One region of the Streptomyces sp. NPDC101194 genome, then DNA from elsewhere that is predicted to be linked to it. Evidence: predicted binding sites of a transcription regulator. Region 1 holds the regulator's gene; the other holds the start of a gene.
The links. The regulator HrcA, encoded in region 1, represses chaperone genes, less so after heat shock. The targets are predictions, from matches to a motif close to TTNGCACTCNGNNNNNCNGAGTGCNAA.
Positions count from the first base shown of each region.

Region 2: a site for HrcA is predicted at 5,820-5,846, ahead of groL (chaperonin GroEL). Genes of this name have one in related genera too.

Region 1 is NZ_JBIWOS010000001.1:635,100-642,423, forward strand. It holds gene ACIRP2_RS02745 (DUF3097 domain-containing protein) at 1-353, opposite strand, end outside; gene ACIRP2_RS02750 (MBL fold metallo-hydrolase) at 379-1,101, opposite strand; gene hrcA (heat-inducible transcriptional repressor HrcA) at 1,300-2,316, shown strand; gene dnaJ (molecular chaperone DnaJ) at 2,317-3,453, shown strand; gene ACIRP2_RS02765 (nitronate monooxygenase) at 3,578-4,654, shown strand; gene ACIRP2_RS02770 (16S rRNA (uracil(1498)-N(3))-methyltransferase) at 4,651-5,397, shown strand; gene ACIRP2_RS02775 (hypothetical protein) at 5,497-6,030, shown strand; gene ACIRP2_RS02780 (S41 family peptidase) at 6,111-7,324, shown strand, end outside.
Region 2 is NZ_JBIWOS010000002.1:172,015-179,338, reverse strand. It holds gene ACIRP2_RS07440 (hypothetical protein) at 251-1,099, shown strand; gene ACIRP2_RS07435 (esterase/lipase family protein) at 1,224-2,465, shown strand; gene ACIRP2_RS07430 (alpha/beta hydrolase family protein) at 2,600-3,898, shown strand; gene groL (chaperonin GroEL) at 4,035-5,657, opposite strand; gene ACIRP2_RS07420 (cold-shock protein) at 5,976-6,182, opposite strand; gene ACIRP2_RS07415 (MoaD/ThiS family protein) at 6,606-6,884, opposite strand; gene thrC (threonine synthase) at 6,914-7,324, opposite strand, start outside.

The DNA of each region.
Region 1 (7,324 bases):
CCCTCCACATAGATCCGGCCCGCCCGCGCCACCCGGGCGCGCGCCCCGGGGACCGCGACCGATCCCGAGGCCGTACGCGTGGGACGCACGGGACCGGCGGCCGACGGGCGTACCAGCGTGACCACCCGGCCCTCCAGCAGGAAGCCGCGCGGCTCCATCGGGAACACCCGGTGCTTGCCGAAACGGTCCTCCAGGGTCACGGTCGGCCCCTGGGCCGTCTTCTCGCAGCGGATCACCGCACCGCAGAATCCGGTGGAGACCTCCTCCACGACCAGATCGGGCTCGGCGGGGACCTCGGGAACGGGGGCGGACCTCTTCCACGGCGGGGTCAGGTCCGGCTGGTAGCTGCGCATCGGACGACGATAGGACGACAACACCTCACGACACGCCGAAGAGGGCGGCCAGCCGGTCGCGCTGGGCCCTGACGAACGCCGCGTCCACCACCGCCCCGTGTCCCGGGACGTACACCGCGTCCTCGCCGCCGAGCGCCAGCAGCCGGTCCAGCGCGGCCGGCCAACGGGAAGGCGCCGCGTCCGGGCCCGCCTGCGGTTCGCCGGACTCCTCGACCAGGTCGCCGCAGAGCACCACCGTCGGGGAGCCGGGGACGAGGGCCACCAGATCCTGGCCGCTGTGGGCGGGGCCCATGTTCACCAGCAGCACCTGACGGCCGCCGCCCAGATCGAGGGTCCACTCGCCGCACACCTCGTGTTGAGGCGCCACCAGCACACCGGCGGCCTCCACCGCGTCGTGCTCGGGCACCCCGTGGCGCACCGCGTCGGAGCACAGCTCGTCCGCCCCGCGCTCCAGGAGACCGGCCATGCCGACCGCTCCGTACACCTCGGCGCCGGAGAAGGCCGCGGTGCCGAGCACATGGTCGAAATGGGGGTGGCTGAGTGCGATATGCGTCACCCTCCGACCCAGCAGGGCCTGTGCCTGGGCCCGCACCTGTGCCCCCTCGCGGAGCGTCGATCCGGTGTCGTAGAGCAGCGCGCCGTCCGTTCCGGCCACCAGCGCGACCGTCGCATCCCACCCGGGAAGCCGCCGCCGGCCCACTCCGTGACCGAGTCGCTCCCAGCCGAACTCTTCCCAAGAGGCGTTCATACCGCGACGCTATCCGCAAAAGACCTGCACGGTATCGCGGCAGGGTGGCCGGTCGCCCTTGCTAGGCCCCCACTCGTCCGCCGTACACTGGCCGGGGGGTTGCTGGCACTCACATCGACAGAGTGCCAGGAGGATTCCTGGGAAAGAAACAGGAACGGCCCGAGAACCACCGAGGAAACACAGCTGGAGGTGTGCGCGATGCTCAGCGAACGCAGACTCGAAGTGCTGCGCGCCATCGTCCAGGACTATGTCGGCACCGAGGAGCCCGTCGGCTCCAAGGCGCTCACCGAACGGCACAAGCTGGGGGTCTCCCCGGCCACCGTCCGCAACGACATGGCGGTGCTGGAGGACGAGGGCTTCATCGCCCAGCCCCACACCAGCGCGGGACGCATCCCGACGGACAAGGGCTACCGGCTCTTCGTCGACAAGCTCGCGGGCGTCAAGCCCCTCTCGTCGCCGGAACGTCGCGCCATTCACAACTTCCTCGACGGCGCTGTCGACCTCGACGACGTCGTGGGCCGCACCGTTCGGCTGCTCGCGCAGCTGACCCGGCAGGTCGCCATCGTGCAGTACCCCTCGCTGACCCGGTCCACGGTGCGGCATGTGGAACTGCTCTCGCTGGCGTCCGCCCGGCTGATGCTCGTGCTGATCACGGACACCGGCCGGGTCGAACAGCGCATGATCGACTGCCCCGCTCCGTTCGGTGAGACCTCTCTCGCCGATCTGCGGGCCCGGCTCAACAGCCGGGTCGTCGGGCGCCGCTTCACGGACGTCCCGCAGCTGGTGCAGGACCTGCCGGAATCCTTCGAGAGCGAGGACCGGGGAACCGTGTCCACCGTGCTCTCCACCCTGCTCGAAACCCTCGTCGAGGAGACGGAGGAGCGGCTGATGATCGGCGGCACCTCCAACCTCACCCGGTTCGGGCACGACTTCCCCGTGATGATCCGGCCGGTGCTGGAGGCATTGGAGGAGCAGGTCGTGCTGCTGAAGCTGCTCGGCGAGGCCAAGGACTCGGGCATGACCGTACGGATCGGGCACGAGAACGCCCACGAGGGCCTCAACTCCACGTCCGTCGTCGCGGTCGGCTACGGTTCGGGCGACGAGGCAGTCGCCAAACTCGGCGTGGTCGGACCGACCCGCATGGACTACCCCGGAACGATGGGAGCGGTACGCGCAGTGGCACGTTACGTCGGACAGATCCTGGCGGAGTCGTAAGTGGCCACGGACTACTACGCCGTACTCGGCGTACGCCGCGACGCATCTCAGGACGAGATCAAGAAGGCATTCCGGCGGCTCGCCCGTGAGCTGCATCCGGATGTGAACCCCGATCCGAAGACCCAGGAGCGGTTCAAGGAGATCAACGCCGCCTACGAGGTGCTGTCGGACCCGCAGAAGAAGCAGGTCTACGACCTCGGCGGCGACCCGCTGTCCGCCTCCGGCGGCGGTGGCGCGGGCGGATTCGGACAGGGCGGCTTCGGCAACTTCTCCGACATCATGGACGCGTTCTTCGGCACGTCGTCGCAGCGCGGACCCCGTTCGCGCACCCGGCGCGGTCAGGACGCGATGATCCGGCTGGAGATCGACCTGGCAGAGGCCGCGTTCGGCACCACCAAGGACATCCAGGTCGACACGGCCGTCGTCTGCGCGACCTGCAACGGCGAGGGCGCCGCGCCCGGCACCTCCGCCCAGACCTGTGACATGTGTCGCGGCCGCGGTGAGGTCTCCCAGGTCACCCGGTCCTTCCTGGGCCAGGTCATGACCTCGCGGCCCTGCCCGCAGTGCCAGGGCTTCGGCACGGTCGTGCCGACCCCCTGCCCGGAGTGTGCCGGCGACGGCCGCATCCGCTCGCGGCGCACACTCACCGTGAAGATCCCCGCAGGTGTCGACAACGGCACGCGCATCCAGCTCGCGGGCGAGGGCGAGGTCGGCCCCGGCGGCGGCCCGGCCGGCGATCTCTACGTGGAGATCCACGAGCTGCCGCACCCGGTGTTCCAGCGCCGCGGCGACGATCTGCACTGCACGGTCACCATCCCCATGACGGCGGGCGCGCTCGGCACCAAGGTGCCGCTGGAGACGCTCGACGGACTGGAGGAGGTCGACATCAGACCCGGCACCCAGTCCGGCCAGTCCGTCCCGTTGCACGGACGCGGCATCACGCATCTGCGGGGCGGCGGGCGCGGCGATCTGATCGTGCACGTCGAGGTGATGACCCCGACGAAGCTGGATCCGGAGCAGGAACGACTGTTGCGGGACCTGGCGAAGATGCGCGGAGAGGAGCGGCCCACCGGCCAGTTCCAGCCCGGACAGCAGGGGCTCTTCTCCCGGCTGAAGGACGCCTTCAACGGCCGCTGACGGTCCCCGCACACCGTTCCTGACCGCCGGACGGGCTCGCTCACCGGGCCCGTCCGGCGTTTAAGGGCAAAATGGACCGCAGGCCGCGCACGCCGAGGCGTGCGGGACGTGACACGATGCGGTCATGTCATCCGTGTTGACCGATCTCTGCCGGTATCCGATCGTGCAGGCCCCGATGGCGGGTGGGGCGTCCTGTCCGCAGCTCGTCGCCGCCGTCGCCGAGGCGGGCGGGCTGGGTTTCCTCGCCGCCGGGTACAAGACCGCGGACGGCATGTACAACGAGATCAAGCAGCTGCGCGGGCTGACCGGTCAGCCCTTCGGCGTCAACCTCTTCATGCCGCAGCCGGGGCTCGCCGACCCGAGCGCCGTCGAGGTGTACCGGCACCAGCTCGCCGGTGAGGCCGCGTGGTACGAGACCCCGCTCGGCGACCCGGACTCCGGCGGCGGCGACGACGGCTACGAGGCGAAACTCGCCATCCTCCTGGAGGACCCGGTCCCGGCCGTCTCCTTCACCTTCGGCTGCCCGACCCGCGACACCCTCGACGCGTTCGCCGGAGTCGGCACCTGCACGGTGGTGACGGTCACCACGCCCGAGGAGGCCCAGGCCGCGCAGTGGGCGGGTGCCGACGCGGTCTGCGTCCAGGGCATGGAGGCGGGCGGCCACCAGTCCACCCACCGGGACGACCCGCAGACCGACGGCACGGGGATAGGACTGCTCTCCCTGGTGGCCCAGGTCCGCGAGACGGTACAGGTGCCGATCATCGCCACGGGCGGGCTGATGCGCGGATCGCAGATCGCCGCGGTGCTCGCCGCGGGCGCGGAGGCGGCGCAGCTCGGCACGGCCTTCCTCGTCTGCCCCGAGTCCGGGGCGCATCTGCTGCACAAGCAGGCACTGACCAATCCGCTGTTCGTACGGACCGCCCTGACCCGGGCGTTCTCCGGTCGCCCGGCCCGGGGCCTGGTCAACCGTTTCATGCGTGAGCACGGTCCGTACGCCCCGGCCGCCTACCCGCAGGTCCACCATCTGACCGCCGGCCTGCGCAAGGCGGCGGCCAGGGCCGGGGACGCCCAGGGCATGGCGCTATGGGCGGGGCAGGGGCATCGGATGGCACGCGAGCTGCCGGCCGGCCGGCTGGTCGGCCTGCTCGCCGAAGAACTGGACGCCGCACGGACGGCAGTGAGCACAGGGAGTACGCAGTGACCGCACCGGTCTTCGTCGTCGAACAGGTTCCCGACGGGCCCGAGTTCGTCCTGGAAGGGGCCGAGGGCCGCCACGCCGTGTCGGTGAAGCGGCTGCGCGCGGGTGAGGACGTCGTGCTGACGGACGGCCACGGCCGTTGGACGGAGGGCGTCGTCAGGGCCGCCGAGGGAAAGGACCGGCTCGTGGTCACCGACCTGGTCGCCGTCCACGAGGAGCCCCGGCCCGCACCCCGTGTCACCGTCGTCCAGGCCCTGCCCAAGGGCGACCGCGGCGAGGTCGCCGTCGAGACGATGACGGAGACCGGTGTCGACGCGATCGTGCCCTGGCAGGCATCGCGCTGCATCACGCAGTGGAAGGGCGACCGCGGCCTCAAGTCCCTGGCGAAATGGCGCAACACCGCCCGGGAGGCGGGCAAGCAGTCGCGCCGGGTCCGCTTTCCCGAGGTCGCGGACGCACTGACGACCAGACAGGTCGCCGCGCTCGTGGCCACGGCGGACTTCGCCGCCGTCCTGCACGAGGAGCGGGGGTACGACAGCGAGCCGCTGGCCACCGCCCAACTCCCCACCCAGGGCGAGATCGTGCTGGTCGTCGGCCCCGAGGGCGGGGTCTCACCGGACGAACTGGAGGCCTTCGCCGCGGCGGGCGCCCGGATCTGCCGGCTCGGCACGAGCGTCCTGCGCACCTCGACGGCCGGTACGGCGGCAACGGCACTGCTGCTGGGGCGCACCGGCCGCTGGTCGTGAGACCGACCCGTCCAAGCCCCCTTTCGTGCGCCGGAGCCGCCCCTGATGTGTCCGCAAGCCGTCTACCGCCCCGCGGGGGAACGGTGGGAAGCTGCCCGTATGGGGACATCAAGGGCATGGGGTCAGGGAAGTATCCGTCGCTTTCTGGCCGCGTCCGCACTCGCGGGCGCGGCGGTCGCAGGTGTCGTGGCCTGTGAACCCGCGGGCGAGTTGAACTCCGCATCCATCGCCGTGACCACCGACCGGACCGGCACCAGCGCCCTGGAGCGCAACGGGGTCGATGTCCAGTGGCTCAGCTGCACGGCCGACGTGGTGGGGGACCGGATCAAGATCGCGTCGCCCTCCGCCTCCGCGCGCCGGATCGCGGACGTCGACTGCACCGGGAGGACCGGCCAGGGCAAGGCCATCACGATCGCAGGCCAGGTGACCCAGGCGCTCGACGAGCGTTGCGTGCGCGGGGATCTGACCGGGAAGGCTGCCGGGAAGGTCGTTTTCCGGGCAGATGTGCTCGGCGACTGCAACGCCGCCCCGTCGGCCGTTGCCGTGAACCCGCCCCTCGGCGGCGGCAACGGCGGCGCCCGGCCGACGGTCACCGTGACGGTCACGGTGACCGAGGCGCCCCGGGGCAAGTGATCGCGCCCGCCGTCCGGCCGCCCGGCGGAGTCCGGCCAACTCGGTTCCGCGGAGCACGCCCGCGGCCTAGGGTGATCGGTGTGACGCAGCCTGCCTACCTCCGATACCCCCATGTCCAGGGTGATGTGATCGCCTTCACCGCCGAGGACGATGTCTGGCTGGCGCCGCTGGACGGCGGCCGCGCCTGGCGTGCCAGCGCCGACAACCGACCGGTCACCAACCCACGGATATCTCCCGACGGAACCCGGGTCGCCTGGACGTCCACCCGGGACGGGGCCCCGGAGGTTCACATCGCGCCGGTGGACGGCGGCCCCTCCGAGCGGCTCACGTACTGGGGCGACGCCCGGACCTCCGTCCGCGGCTGGACGCCCGAGGGCGACGTACTGGTCATCAGCGCCCAGGGGCAGGCGTCGATGCGGCGCAGCTGGGCCAGGGCCGTCCCGGTCGACGGCGGTCCCGCGCGGACCCTGCCGTACGGGCCGGTCGGCTCCCTCGCGTACGGGCCCGGCGGACGGATCCTGCTGCTCTCGGCCACGATGGGGCGCGAGGCCGCCACCTGGAAGCGCTACCGGGGCGGCACCGCGGGCAAGTTGTGGATCGCGGCAGAGGGCGCGAGCGACGGCCCGGCGGAGTTCGTACGGCTGCACGAGGACCTCGACGGGAACATCGAAGCCCCGATGTGGGTGGGCGGCGGGGCCTTCGCCGACCGACCGGAGTCGCGCACGTCGGAACGGGTCGCGTTCCTCTCCGACCACGAAGGGGTCGGTGCGCTCTACTCCTCGCTCCCCGACGGTTCGGACCTGCGCCGCCACAGCGGCGTCGAAGGCTTCTACGCCCGTCACGCGACCACCGACGGCACCCGCGTCTGCTATGCCTCGGCCGGTGAACTCTGGCTGCTGGACGACCTGGAAGGAGCCGAGCCCCGCCGCCTCGACATCCGGCTCGGCGGCCAGCGCGCCGACCTCCAGCCGCACCCCGTGCACGCGGGCAGCCACCTCGACTCCGCGTCCCCGGACCGTACGGGACGCGGCAGTGCCGTCGGGACGCGCGGTGCCGTCCACTGGGTCACCCACCGCGAGGGCCCGGCCCGCGCGCTCGCCGTGGAACCGGGGGTACGGGCCCGGATGCCCCGCGCCTTCCAGGCGGACGGCGACCAGCACGCCGTCTGGGTCACCGACGCCGAGGGCGACGACGCCCTGGAGTGCGCCCCCGCCACGGGCACCGCACCGGGTGCCGTACCGCGTCGCCTCGCCGCGGGCCGTATCGGCAGGGTCCTCGACCTGGCCGCGGCACC
Region 2 (7,324 bases), on a different contig from region 1:
TTTCCGAGGAAGGGGAGGTGGGCCGCTTCCCACCCACCCTCCCCGCCCGGCGAGTTGACTTCACGTGACCGGCTTGCCACGGATGGTGGCGACGCTCTAGCGTTCCGAATACCGAACGACCCCTGCCGGTGCTGTCACACCGAACAGGGGCCTGACCACTTCGATCGTCAGGACCGATCTCATGGCTGTCGGCCAGCTTAGTACCGCCCCATGTGCCCCGCACGTATCCCTGCCCACGCCCGCGCACCCGATGGCCAATCCGGGCTACGGCAAACGTTCCGCACCGGCTCAACTACCCCGCACAGAGCGCGATTTCGCGCATCTGCCGCCCCGCGAGGCATCCATCGCGGCGTACGTCGACCGGCTTCCCGAGGGCGCCGACATCTCCGTGAAGACGCTGGCCAAGGTCCTCCCGTACGGCCAGTGCGCACTGCGGACCGCCCTCAACCGCCTTCAGGAGGCCGGTCATCTGCGGCGCGGCAGCGAGTGCGTCGCCCATGACGAGGTTCTGCTCTGGGTGACCCGCACGTTCTTCTCCCGCACCGCGCGGGACGACGACTGGTGGGCGGCGTTCAGCCGGGGCGACACACCGCCCGAGCGGCAGCGACAGCGACACCCCACCCGTTCCCGCGCGTTCGTACTGCTGGCCGCACTGGGCCGCACCACCCCCGCCCTCACCCTCTCCGCGGCGGACTGCGCGGCACTGGAGCCGCAGGTCACCGAATGGTTCGAGCGCGGTGCCACGGAGGCGGAACTGCTGCACGCCCTCACCGACGGCCTCCCCGCCCCCGTCCACCACGCGGCGGCCCTCGTCCGCAGGCGACTGGCCGACAAGATGCCACCCGAACGGGTCGCTCCGGCACGCCACCGGACGGCGTTGCGCACCCTGGAGTGCGGCGAGTGCCGCACGCCCGGCAGCGCGGAGGCCCTGATCGGCGGCCGGTGCGGCCCCTGCCGCGGCAACCCCGTCGACGTCCCCGCGGGACCGGCCGGAACCGTACCGGCCACCGGCGTACGCAGCCGTATGAGCGCGGTCCGGGCGGCGATGACGCCACGCTCCGAGCGGATCGGCCACCCGACCCGCTCCCGCCTCCAGTGATGACGAGGTGTCCGAAACCGGCTCCCACCTGGGAGTGGTTTGATCCACTCCCGCCTCCGGGTCGCTACTTTGAGTGTTCCTCTTGGCACACTTTGTAACGAACCGACCCAAAGGGGAACGAACCATGTCCGAACCGACTCTTGAGCAGATCGTCTCGGGGCTTCGCAGCAGGCCCGCCATCGCCCTTGCCCCCGGCCCCCGCCTGGACGCCGAGAAGCACGGAGCCCTCCCTCTGCCACCCAACACCGTGTGGGACCTGCCGGGCGGTACCGCCTGGGTCTACCACGGCGAGGGGAACAAGGACCTCGTACGGCCCGTGATCTTCGCCGACGGATTCAACACCGGTCCGAGCAGCCTGGACTTCTGCTGGGAGATCATGGAGTTCGGGGACTACGCGCTCATCAGCGAACTGCGCCGCCGGGGACACGACGTGATCCTTCTCGGCTTCCACGAGCGCAGTGCGTCGATTCTGGACAACTCCAGGACCGCGCAGGCCGCGATCCATTACGCCCTCGCGGAACAGCTGGGCGACACACCACTGGCCGTCGGCGGTTTCAGCATGGGCGGGCTGGTCACCCGCCACGCCCTGGCCGCGATGGAACACCAGGGCATCGATCACCGGACCGCGCTGTACTTCTCGTACGACAGCCCGCACCGCGGCGCCTGGATCCCGATCGCACTGCAGTCGTTCGCGCACCGCATCAAGGATCTCGACAGCCGGTTCTCCGACCAGATCAACAGCCCGGCCGCGCGCGAGCTGCTCTGGCGGCACATCGCGAAGTGGGACGGAACACCGGACCGGAGCGAGGAACGCGCCGCGTTCCTCGCGCAGATGCGGAAGATCGGCGAATGGCCGCAACGACCGCGGCGGATCGGTGTCGCCAACGGCGTGGCCGACGGCACCGGCACCGATGTGCGGGCCGGCGAACTGGCCCTGGAGGGCAAGGGTCTCTCGGTCGCGGGCACCGAGCTCCACACCCAGGCCCCGGGCGACGACGAACGCGTCGCGAAGCTGCGGGTGGTGACGCCGAAGACCGACGAGGTGCGCACGTCCGGACTCCCGTCGATCGACGGCGCCCCCGGCGGCTCGCTGGAAGGCTTCGGCATCCTCGCGGACGCCTTCAACGCCCTCAGCCCCGTCCTCGGGTTCAAGACGGACGTGCGCATCCGTTCGCACTGCTTCGTCCCCGCCGTCAGCGCGGTCGACGTCCGCGACCTGGACACGGACGAGGAGCTTTACACGAACATCTCCGAACTCCCGCCGCAGGAGGGCGGGCTGGACGAGTACCGGCTCTCGTCCCGGAACGAGGGGCACACCCTCGTGACGGAGGAACTCTGCACCTGGCTCCTCGACCGGCTCCCGTAGGGCGGGGCGTCGCGGCGCCCGGTCATACCGGGGAGCCAGGCTCCATGGCGAAATGGGGACCGCGGTATCACGCGCCCACGATGCTCCGGCGGGCATCGTGGGGGCGTCCACCGCGCCTCCACGGGGAGCCTCACGTGACCGATGTCCCGCACGACCACAGCCGTACCCTCAACCGTCGTCAGGCGCTCGTCACCGGGGTGACTGCTTCGGCGCTACTGGCCACGGGCGCCATGCCGTCGCCCGCCGCCGCGGCCGGACGGGCCCGCCGCTCCTCGCTGCCGACGGCCGGGCTGCCGCGCCCCACCGGCCCGTTCGCCGTCGGAACCGTCGCGCTCCACCTCGTCGACCGCTCGCGGACCGAGCCCTGGGTGCCGGGCACCTCCGCCCACCGGGAGCTGATGGTCAGCCTCTGGTACCCGGCCCGGCCGTACGGAACGGGGCGTACCGTGCCGCAGATGACGCCCGGGGCGGCGTCCCACTTCGGGAGCGCGGAGGGGGCCGCGGCCCTCAACCTGCGGATGGCTCCCGGGAGCGTCGACTGGGGCGCCACTCTCACCCACGCGTACCGGGACTCGCCCGTCGACCCCAGGGCCGGGCGGCTCCCCGTGCTGTTGTACTCCCCCGGACTCGGCGACCCGCGCACCTGGAACACCGCGCTCGTGGAGGACCTGGCGAGCCGGGGGTACGCCGTCGTCACGATCGACCACACCCACGAGGCGACCGAGGTCGAGTTCCCCGACGGCCGGCTCGCGACCATGCGGTTCTTCGACGGGACGCCGCCGACCGACCCGGAGGCGATCAGCGCCCTGCTGGAGAAGGTCGTGGCGGTCCGGGTCGCCGACAGCCGGTTCGTGCTCGACGAGCTCGCACGGCTGAACCGGACACGGTTCGCCGGCACGCTCGATCTGCGCCGGGTCGGAATGTTCGGCCAGTCCGCGGGCGGGTTCACCACGGCGCAGACGATGCACGACGACCGACGCGTCCTGGCGGGCGTCGACATGGACGGTGAGATGGACTACGTCGGCGGGAGGAAGCCCGACGGCACCCGTCTGAGCAGCGTGGCACTGGACGGGCTCGACCGGCCACTGCTGCTGATGGGGACCGGGAGCGAGGACTCGGGCGACTACCGTCAGCAGCCGTCGTGGGCTGCCTTCTGGGCGAACACCCGCGGCTGGAAGGCCGATGTGACGCTGACCGGCTCGCGGCACGCCACGTACACGGACGCCGAGGTGCTGCTGCCCCGGCTGGCCCGGCAGGGCGCGGTTCCGGAGGGCGGGCTCACGGGAGCGATCGGGACGGTGCCGCCGCACCGCGCGACGGCCGCGAACCGTGCGTACCTGGCGTCGTTCTTCGACCGGTGGCTGCGCGGGCACGACGACCGTCTGCTGCACGGGCCCTCGGCACGCTTCCCGGAAATGGTCTTCGCACGCTGATCCACAGGGGATGTCGGGACAGCCCTCAGGGCGCGCAGGCACCGTCCCCACCCCGGAAACGACATCGGCCCCCGGGACCAGCTGGTCCCAGGGGCCGATGCGGCAAAGCTGTGCCGGAACTACCGATCCGTCAGGATCAGAAGTCCATGTCACCGCCCGGCATGCCGCCCGGAGCGGCCGCGGCGGCCTTCTCCGGCTTGTCGGCGATGACGGCCTCGGTGGTGAGGAACAGCGCGGCGATGGACGCGGCGTTCTGCAGGGCGGAGCGCGTGACCTTCGCCGGGTCGAGAATGCCCTCGGCGATCATGTCGACGTACTCGCCGGTCGCGGCGTTCAGACCGTGGCCGACGGCCAGGTTGCGCACCTTCTCGACGACGACGCCGCCCTCGAGACCACCGTTGACGGCGATCTGCTTCAGCGGGGCCTCCAGCGCCAGCTTGACGGCGTTGGCGCCGGTCGCCTCGTCACCCGAGAGCTCCAGCTTCTCGAAGACGGCCGAGGCCTGGAGCAGAGCCACGCCGCCACCGGCGACGATGCCCTCCTCGACGGCGGCCTTGGCGTTGCGCACCGCGTCCTCGATGCGGTGCTTGCGCTCCTTGAGCTCGACCTCGGTCGCGGCACCGGCCTTGATGACGGCCACGCCGCCGGCCAGCTTCGCGAGGCGCTCCTGGAGCTTCTCGCGGTCGTAGTCCGAGTCGGAGTTCTCGATCTCGGCGCGGATCTGGTTGACGCGACCCTGGACCTGGTCGCTGTCACCGGCACCGTCGACGATCGTGGTCTCGTCCTTGGTGATGACGACCTTGCGGGCGCGGCCGAGCAGGTCGAGACCGGCGTTCTCCAGCTTGAGGCCGACCTCCTCGGAGATGACGGTGCCACCGGTGAGGATGGCGATGTCGCCGAGCATGGCCTTGCGGCGGTCACCGAAGCCCGGGGCCTTGACGGCGACGGACTTGAAGGTGCCACGGATCTTGTTGACGACCAGGGTCGACAGGGCCTCGCCCTCGACGTCCTCGGCGATGATCAGCAGCGGCTTGCCGGACTGCATGACCTTCTCCAGCAGCGGAAGGAGGTCCTTCACGTTGCTGACCTTGGAGTTCACGATCAGGATGTACGGGTCGTCGAGGGACGACTCCATGCGCTCCATGTCGGTGGCGAAGTACGCCGAGATGTAGCCCTTGTCGAAGCGCATACCCTCGGTGAGCTCCAGCTCCAGACCGAAGGTCTGGGACTCCTCGACGGTGATGACGCCTTCCTTGCCGACCTTGTCCATGGCCTCGGCGATGAGCTCGCCGATCTGGGTGTCGGCGGCGGAGATGGAGGCGGTCGAAGCGATCTGCTCCTTGGTCTCCACGTCCTTGGCCTGCTCCAGGAGGGCGGCGGAGACGGCCTCGACGGCCTTCTCGATACCCCGCTTGAGGGCCATCGGGTTGGCACCCGCGGCGACGTTGCGCAGACCCTCGCGGACGAGAGCCTGGGCGAGAACGGTGGCGGTGGTCGTACCGTCGCCGGCGACGTCGTCCGTCTTCTTGGCGACCTCCTTGACCAGCTCCGCACCGATCTTCTCGTACGGGTCCTCCAGCTCGATCTCCTTGGCGATGGAAACACCATCGTTGGTGATCGTGGGGGCGCCCCACTTCTTCTCAAGGACGACGTTGCGACCCTTGGGGCCAAGGGTGACCTTGACGGCGTCGGCGAGCTGGTTCATGCCGCGCTCGAGACCGCGCCGGGCCTCCTCGTCGAACGCGATGATCTTGGCCATGTGAAGTGGTCCTCCCGGACAGGGGTGGATTTCTCCGGACCGAGTGGCGCCCGCGACGGACGGCCTGCGTGACCGGTGGTTCCTTGCCCCACCGGACCTGCGGGCCTCACCGGCCCGGTCCAAGTTCTGTCACTCTCACCTGGAGAGTGCTAACGCCAATGATTAGCACTCGACCCCCGAGAGTGCAAGCGTCCCCCTCCGGATGCGGACAACGACGACTCCGCGCGGAGGACCCGTACACGGACGCGCGGAGGGCCCGTACCCCTGGGGTACGGGCCCTCCGTGCGTGAGTGGTGTCGTTGGCCGACCGCGTCGAGCTCAGCCGACGGCGAGCTTGACCATGTCCGCCTGCGGCCCCTTCTGGCCCTGCGAGATCTCGAACTCAACTCGCTGACCCTCTTCAAGGGTGCGGTACCCGTCCATCTGGATCGCGCTGTAGTGGACGAAAACATCCGCACCACCGTCGACCGCGATGAAGCCGTACCCCTTCTCCGCGTTGAACCACTTGACGGTGCCCTGAGCCATGCCTAACTCCCCTATTACTGGCCCTTGCGCAGGACCGCACTTCGCGGACCCGGGTCAGAACTCACCCTCCGACAGGAGAGGGTGCGTGCGCCGGAACGCGTCGACCGCGGCTGAATGTATCTGCCCAACTGCCCTCTGCAACAGGTCAATCGGACGAGAATTCTGGGCAGCGCCGAACGCCCGAATATGGGGAATTCATGGGATTCCCGGGCAAGTCGGGCCGGGCAAAGGTGACTTATGACGCAAGGAGATCCGACACTTTGGCTGCATCTTGTCGCGACCAGGCGCATTCTCATATGCGGGCGGCACGGGCAGCTGGGGGGACTTCCCACACTGTACCCCGCTCAACCATGCAGAATTGCCCCCTCCGCTTCTCTCGCGGAGGGGGCAATTCACATAACGCTGTGCAGTCGGGCAGCAGGATCAGCAGCCGCCCGCGACGGCCGGGATGATCGAGATTCCGGCGCCGTCCGGCGTCGCCGTCTCCAGACCGCTCTCGAAGCGCACGTCGTCGTCGTTGACGTACACGTTCACGAAGCGGCGCAGCTTGCCCTGGTCGTCCAGGACACGGGCGGCGATGCCCGGGTGGTTCTGCTCCAGGGACTCGATGACCTGGGAGAGGGTCGAGCCCTCGGCCGGGACCTCGGCCTGGCCGCCCGTGTAGGTGCGGAGGATGGTGGGGATACGGACCTTGACGCTCATGGCGGGTGCCTTCCTTCGGTCTCGGGTGGTCAGCTGGTGGCGAGGCCGGCGGCGCGGAACGCGTCCAGGCTCGGCCGGATCGTCGCGGTCGCCTGCGAGGTGGCGGCCACCGCGTCCAGGGTCTTGAGACCGTCGCCCGTGTTGAGGACGACGGTGGTCAGTGCCGGGTCCAGCAGACCGGCCTCGATCAGCTTCTTCGTCACGCCGACCGTCACCCCGCCGGCCGTCTCCGCGAAGATGCCCTCGGTGCGCGCCAGCAGCTTGATCGCGTCGACGACCTGCTCGTCGTCGACGTCCTCGACCGCGCCGCCGGTACGGCGGGCGATGTCCAGGACGTACGGGCCGTCGGCCGGGTTGCCGATGGCCAGGGACTTGGCGATGGTGTTCGGCTTCTGGGGCCGCACGACGTCGTGACCGGCCTTGAAGGCGGTGGAGACCGG